Regions from separate parts of the Ectobacillus polymachus genome, predicted to be linked through region 1. Evidence: riboswitches for the same ligand, from Rfam matches in the RefSeq annotation. Region 1 holds a riboswitch; each other region holds the start of a gene.
What was found. Region 1 has a riboswitch for cobalamin ahead of ACM5BR_RS04710 (HoxN/HupN/NixA family nickel/cobalt transporter). Riboswitches for the same ligand answer to the same signal wherever they lie in the genome.
Positions count from the first base shown of each region.

Region 2: linked by a shared signal. The riboswitch ahead of ACM5BR_RS15030 ((2Fe-2S) ferredoxin domain-containing protein) and the one ahead of ACM5BR_RS04710 (HoxN/HupN/NixA family nickel/cobalt transporter) in region 1 are both predicted to bind cobalamin.
Region 3: linked by a shared signal. The riboswitch ahead of cbiQ (cobalt ECF transporter T component CbiQ) and the one ahead of ACM5BR_RS04710 (HoxN/HupN/NixA family nickel/cobalt transporter) in region 1 are both predicted to bind cobalamin.

Region 1 is NZ_JBLREB010000001.1:909,415-911,684, forward strand. It holds gene ACM5BR_RS04705 (class I SAM-dependent methyltransferase) at 1-509, opposite strand, end outside; cobalamin riboswitch at 739-923, shown strand; gene ACM5BR_RS04710 (HoxN/HupN/NixA family nickel/cobalt transporter) at 1,074-1,874, shown strand; gene ACM5BR_RS04715 (YkoP family protein) at 2,142-2,270, shown strand, end outside.
Region 2 is NZ_JBLREB010000003.1:208,463-210,732, forward strand. It holds gene bluB (5,6-dimethylbenzimidazole synthase) at 1-357, shown strand, start outside; cobalamin riboswitch at 424-602, shown strand; cobalamin riboswitch at 747-936, shown strand; gene ACM5BR_RS15030 ((2Fe-2S) ferredoxin domain-containing protein) at 1,044-1,421, shown strand; gene cobJ (precorrin-3B C(17)-methyltransferase) at 1,466-2,270, shown strand, end outside.
Region 3 is NZ_JBLREB010000001.1:2,369-4,638, reverse strand. It holds gene ACM5BR_RS00025 (energy-coupling factor ABC transporter ATP-binding protein) at 1-486, opposite strand, end outside; gene cbiQ (cobalt ECF transporter T component CbiQ) at 499-1,392, opposite strand; cobalamin riboswitch at 1,539-1,721, opposite strand; gene ACM5BR_RS00015 (DHA2 family efflux MFS transporter permease subunit) at 1,896-2,270, opposite strand, start outside.

The DNA.
Region 1 (2,270 bases):
TGAATATCCAGATGTGTGTTTCGATTTAAGCAACACCCACCACAAAATCTTTTGGAAGCTGGTGTTAGCAAGTCCTGAATTTTCCCGATAATTGGTTGCTGCACGCGGATGTGCTCTAAAAACAACATGGTACCATTTGGTTTACATATACGTCTTAGCTCAGTAATTGCCTGGTTTACGTTTGGAACCGAACATAGGACAAGTGTGCAAACGACTGAGTCAAACGTATTGTCGGGAAACGGTAAGTACTCTACAGTCCCTTCTATTACCGAAATGTTTGCATCTGCAAGCTGCGCTCGTTGTTTTGCTTTTTGTAGCATCTTAGTATTAGGGTCAACTGCAGTTACTAGAGCAGCAGGAGTGTAAAATGGAAAATTTAGACCTGTACCACACCCAATCTCTAATACATGTTTTGTAGCTTTTCCAATTAAATCTTTACGAAAACGCTGCAGCCCTCTATTTTCTAAGGGTTTTATTGCTGGATCATATATTTTGGAAAATAAGGACATTTCCATGCACTCCTTCTAATATAAAATTTACTATCGTAATACTAAGAGCTGCTTTTTTGTAGTGATATTTTTATGTAATACTATTCGTAACCTATTATAGCATCAGTATTTTTACAAGTATTGAATTAGAATATAAATTTTACATTTTATAGTAATAAATCTATATATCTATTGACAATTCAGTAGAATGTAATTTATTCTTACTCATAATGTTACTTTTCAAAATATTATATACTCATGTCAACTAGGTGCCCTTTTTTTAAAGGGGTAACAGGGAATCGGGTGAAAGTCCCGAACGGTCCCGCCGCTGTAACCGGTTAGTTCTCATTCTATTATGCCACTCGAGTATTCGGGGAAGGTGAATGAGCACGATATTCCGGAAGTCAGAAGACCTACCTAGATTGCACACCAAAACATACCTTCGCGGAAAGGATAGGTGAACGAAAATGATGCGTCAATACGGTTCTACATATTGTCGTATATGAACACGTGCCTATGGTCCCAATCGTTATAAGGTTGGGGCTTTTTTGTATGAATTAGAAAAGGATTAGGAGGAAATTGCTAATGGAAAATGTATCTCTTATTGTTTTTGTATTCATATTAGGTATTCGTCACGGGCTAGATGCAGATCATCTTGCTTTTATAGATGGACAAACCCGCTACAATTGGCGAATGGGAAGTCGAATTGCTCGTTGGATTGGTACACTATTTTCATTTGGACACGGATTGGTTGTAGCAAGCATATCGATCATTATTGGGCTCTTTATGAAGAATTTTAAATTTCCCGATTATTTTGATACCCTATCAACATGGGTAGCAATTACTTCTTTATTTATTATTGGTACACTAAATATCTATAATCTTCTTCGTACGAAATCTACTCAAAAAGAGTTTCAGCTTAGTGGAATTAAAGGAAAGTTTCTTCCTCGGTTTATTAAGGGGACAACCAATCCATTCTTTATCATTTTAATTGGCGGTATGTTTGCTCTGGCTGCTGATACGGTTAGTCAAACATCAGCATGGGCCCTTGTAGCTGGCGGTGCTGGAGGATATATGTCTGTAATCGTAGGAATAGTCTTTATGTTTGGGATGATGTTGACAGATACGATCGATTCTTTTATTACTTATCGAATCATTAGTCAATCAGGAAAGATCGGACAATCCGCCTCCAGAGTGATTGGCTGGATTATTGTGATATTAGCATATGGGGTTTCCTTTTATGAAGCCTTTACATACTTCTATCCAGTTGTTAATTTAGATTTCGAAATTGTAGGAATTACCAGCTTTTTATTGTTAGTCCTTTGCTTTACTATAGTAAGTCTACGAGCAAAGTCTAAGTCAACGATTAGTCAGTCTAGCAATTGATAAATATCAACAAATTATATTTCAATATATAGGTTAACTCTAAACAATGCAAAATCACGATAATCTTTTCGTGATTTTTGCATTGTCTTTGAATTATTTTGTTTTAGAGGTTTGATCATACTTGATAATGTTTAAATAGGGACAATGGTATAGAAGGATAAACGTAAGGGATATTCTATAAATAGCTTAATATAAACTAAAATATTGGAGGATAAAACGATTACATCTAAGAGTATTAAGAAATGGTTTCTTACAAGAGGTATACTTTTGAAATTAGGTCAACATGTATCACAATCAGAAGTTAGTAAGAAAAAGTTAGTAATAATTTCTTTATGGATCAAATGGGAAAGCCTATTAAATAGGTTATTTCATATTCAGCCTATTGATAAGAGTCAT
Region 2 (2,270 bases), on a different contig from region 1:
TGTGATCCAACGAGAGGCGGCTCTCATGTGCTAGGGAGAAATTCCATTCCAGAAACAGATGTTTTATCAACGGCATGTGCGATTCAAAATATGTGGTTAGCTTCATGTGCAGAAGGATTGGCTTTGGGCTGGGTTAGCTTTTATAAGAAAAATGATGTACGCGATATTTTGCATATTCCGCCTCATATTGATCCGGTTGCCTTGCTTTCCATTGGGTACACAGATGACTATCCTACGGCTCCTATTTTAGAGACGGCCAATTGGGAAAAACGCCGTTCCCTTGAAAATTTAATTTTTCATGAAACGTGGGGGAATGGTATCGAATTAGAAGCAGCTGCAAAAAATGTTGAAAAGTAAAACAAATTACGATATCATGAACACTATAAGTAAGAAATAGTTTTATAATTCTATATTTTCTATATTTTTCTAGCAATAAATTAAGATGCCGCAAAAGGCTTAATAGGGAATCCGTATAAGAAACGGAACTGCCCCCGCAACTGTATGTGTAGACGAAATAGGTGAACCACTGTAAAGGAATACGGGAAGGACCTAAAGTAGAGAGAAACACGAGTCAGGAGACCTATCTTAATTTCGTAAGTTTCAAATTCTTCGGGGATTGAGAAGGTGAAGTGTCAGCAGCAAAAGGTCTATATACCTTTTTCCTTTTTATGCTTTCGTTTCCCACTTAAGGTCCCCTTGAGTGGCTTTTTTGTTTTGAAGGAAAAAATGAAGAGATGAATAATAAAATAGAATGATAGAAATAAGGTACATAGCTAGGTATAAGCTGTGTTTAAAAGGGAAGATGGTGAAAATCCATCACGGTACCCGCCACTGTAATGGGGAGTTTCATTGTATATGTCACTGAGCCGATGCTTGGGAAGACATAATGAAATGACGAACCTAAGTCAGGAGACCTGCCTTGTTTTGCATGCTTTCTGGAACCTACGGGATATGGGTGAAAGTGCTGACTGAATGCTCATGTATTTATTCGCACCCCTATCTGTAGATAGGGGTGTTTTTTATACACAGAAAGGGAGTGCAAGATGACGACTTGGAACTTAACAGGAACAAAGCATCACGTATTAATTTGTAATGGAAGCAGTTGTATGAGAAAGGGAGGAGAGGAAGTAACACAAGCAATTCGTGAGGAGATCACGAATGTACAGGCTGACGCAAGTATACATACGACAAGAACGAGGTGCAATGGAAGATGCAAGGATGCTCCTATTGTCATCGCGTACCCGCAAGGAACGTGGTACAAGGAAGTAAATAAAGAGAGTGCTTGCAGTATTGTCCATCATTTAATAAAGGGCACTACGAAAGAGGAAGCAGTCCTCTACCACTATGAAGATGGTGGTTTTGCAGCACCTGCCCATTCCACGAGTGAGGATGGGATAGTAAAGGTGCCTAACTTGAAATAGACAACATTTGGCATTTCGATATATGGGAAAGGTGGCGCATAAAAGTGACAGGAAAAGTAGCAATTATCGGATTTGGCCCGGGTAGCTTTGACCATATTACGCACCGGGCAAAGGAAGCCATAGAAGAATGTGACATGATCATAGGATACAAAACCTATGTCGACTTGATTGAAGGATTAGTAAAAGGACAAACCATCATTAGCACAGGTATGACTGAAGAAGTAAGCAGAGCGCAGGAAGCCGTAAAACAGGCAGAACAAGGTAAAAACGTCGGAGTCATTTCCAGCGGAGATGCTGGTGTATACGGGATGGCTGGGCTTATTTATGAAGTGCTGCTGAATAAAGACTGGCACAAGGAAACGGGAGTAGAGGTAGAAATTATTCCAGGGATCTCCGCTATTAACTCCTGTGCTTCTTTATTAGGAGCTCCTATTATGCATGATGCGTGCACGATCAGTCTAAGTGATCATTTAACGCCGTGGAGTTTAATTGAGAAACGAATTGATGCAGCAGCCGGGGCTGATTTTGTCATTGCTTTTTATAATCCAAAAAGCGGTAGAAGAACGAGACAAATTGAAGAGGCGCAAAGAATTTTATTGCAATATCGTTCTCCTAATACCCCGGTTGGATTAGTGAAAAGTGCTTACCGAGATCGGCAGCATGTAGTTATTACGAATCTTGCAGATATGCTGAATCACGATATTGGGATGCTGACCACTGTTATCGTCGGAAATTCATCGACGTTCGTTTACGATGATTTGATGATAACGCCGCGCGGCTATCAACGAAAATATACGCTAGATAAGACGGAGCAACGACTTGCACCGCATCAGCGCTTACAGAAGGAAG
Region 3 (2,270 bases), 910 kb from region 1:
GATAATGATTTCAGATTTCATAGCAATGATATCCGCAATAGTAACACGCTTTTTTTCACCGCCACTCAAATAGTGAGGCGGACGATCCTTAAAATCCGATATGTTCATATATGCCAGTGCTTCCTCAACACGTCTTATCACTTCCTCTTTGGGAAGCTTTAAATTCATAGGGCCAAACCCAACTTCTGCCCTGACCGAAGATGCTATAATTTGATTATCTGCATCTTGAAATACAATACCTATATTTTTTCGAAGCTCGTTTACATTTTTTTTATTTATAATTGTACCCCGATAAATAACGTTTCCCGCCTCCGGTGTATAGACACCGTTTATATTCAAGAAAAATGTGGACTTTCCTGACCCATTGGTACCCAGTACAGCTATTTTCTCACCTTCATATATATCCACACTTACACCGTTCAGCGCAGGATTTCCATTTCCATAGACGTAATACAGATCTTCGATTTTTAATATTGGATCTTCCATAATAGCCCCTTTCTATCTTGTAAAGCCCCAGAGCAGAATTAAAAATAATACGAATGCTACTGCTGTGGCAATCTGTTTTGTCTCAACCTTTTTATCTTCCTCCAAAAAAATAAGCTCTCCATCGAAACATCTGGCCTCCATGGCATCATAATATGCATTAGCCCTTTTCAAAGAAATTATCAGCATATTGCTAGCAATATTTCCAAAGGTAAAATAGGAAGTTTTCATATCACAGTACCCTTGACGAGACTCTGCAGAATTTTTCATTTTAATAAAGACATCCATTAAGATGAAAATATAACGGTAAATCATATTCATCAGTTCTATAATAATCTTTGGTATATGTGCTTTGTGAAGCACATATATAATCTCTGATGATGGAGTTGACAGTGCCATCATCTGCAAGGCACTGATAGCTGCAAACACTTTCAAGATTAAAAAAACCGCTTCCATAAGCTTTGCCTGAGAAGTATACATATAATAGAAACCAAGATATAAGTTATACTGTCCCATAGGCTGCCTTGAAAAATCAATGGCAATGGTAAAAGTGGCTAGAAGGATAAAACCTATTTGAATCAGGAGTATTGGCATATATTTATGTATGGGAAGCTCGCCTTTTATAATTGTTATATAGGCCATTGCAAGGATGACTGCCACAGATACATATGGGTTGTTCAATACAATACACAAAATCAGTGTCAGCACAGAAAGAGATACTTTAAAAGTAGGATTCCAGTGTCTGATTTTAGACATATAAGCATAATAATCAATTGAAAACCCTTCGCCGTGGTTGTGTCCCATTCTATGGCGATGGCGATGTTCCCCATCCCTACACTTCTTATTTTTCAATATAAGATAAATTATGGAAGTTAAAATCACAATACATAACATAATAATTATTCCCATGTTGCACCTCCCTTCAATTTTTATCCCATGCAAATAAAAAATCCTTTTAACTGAAGTGTTAAAAGGATTTCATGATAAAATATGCCTATTCTATGAAATAAGCAAATTAATCTTCATTATAATGCCTTCCCTATCACTCGTAGAGGTTACAGAGCAAAATATAGGCAGGTCTTCTGACTCAAGAATCATTATTTAAGTACGCCTTCCCTGTATGCAAGTGGCATATTGTACTTAAATTCATCTAATACAGCTACGGGATAGTTCAGGAATGTCACCTGATTCCCTTTTAATTAATCAAAACTGATTAAACCTATATCCTATTATTAAATTTTATTGTTCTTGTCACGAACGCTTCTATTTATAAAATATAACATGATTACTATAATTATAGAACAACATTTGATTAATTATTCAGAATTAAATGTTTCTATTAAAAAGTGGATAAAAGCAAAAAAGAAGCTAACTACCTAAAAGATAGCTAACTTCTTCGTAAGTTTCTCCCCTTATCCCCTGTTCGGCTTATTGCCTGGGGGAAGGAAAATGGATAATACAAGTGCTACTCCTGCTAAAATTGCAGCGATTAAAAATGCGTCATTAATACCGTTTACCGAGGAAACCTTCATAACTTGACCGTATAGTGCCGCCGTGCCGAGTGACGAGCCCGTTTGCGGTGATACATTTGCTACGGCTGCAATGCTCTGACCCATCTGCGTAATATTCTGGTTCATAATTGGATTCGTCGATGTAATCGCACTTGCATAGTCTGCCGCATGGAACGTTGTTTGTCTCGTCATGAATGTAACAAGGATCGCTGTCCCAATCGAACCAGCTATTGAGCGAAGTGTATTTTGCGATGCTGTCCCATGTGAAATCTGCTT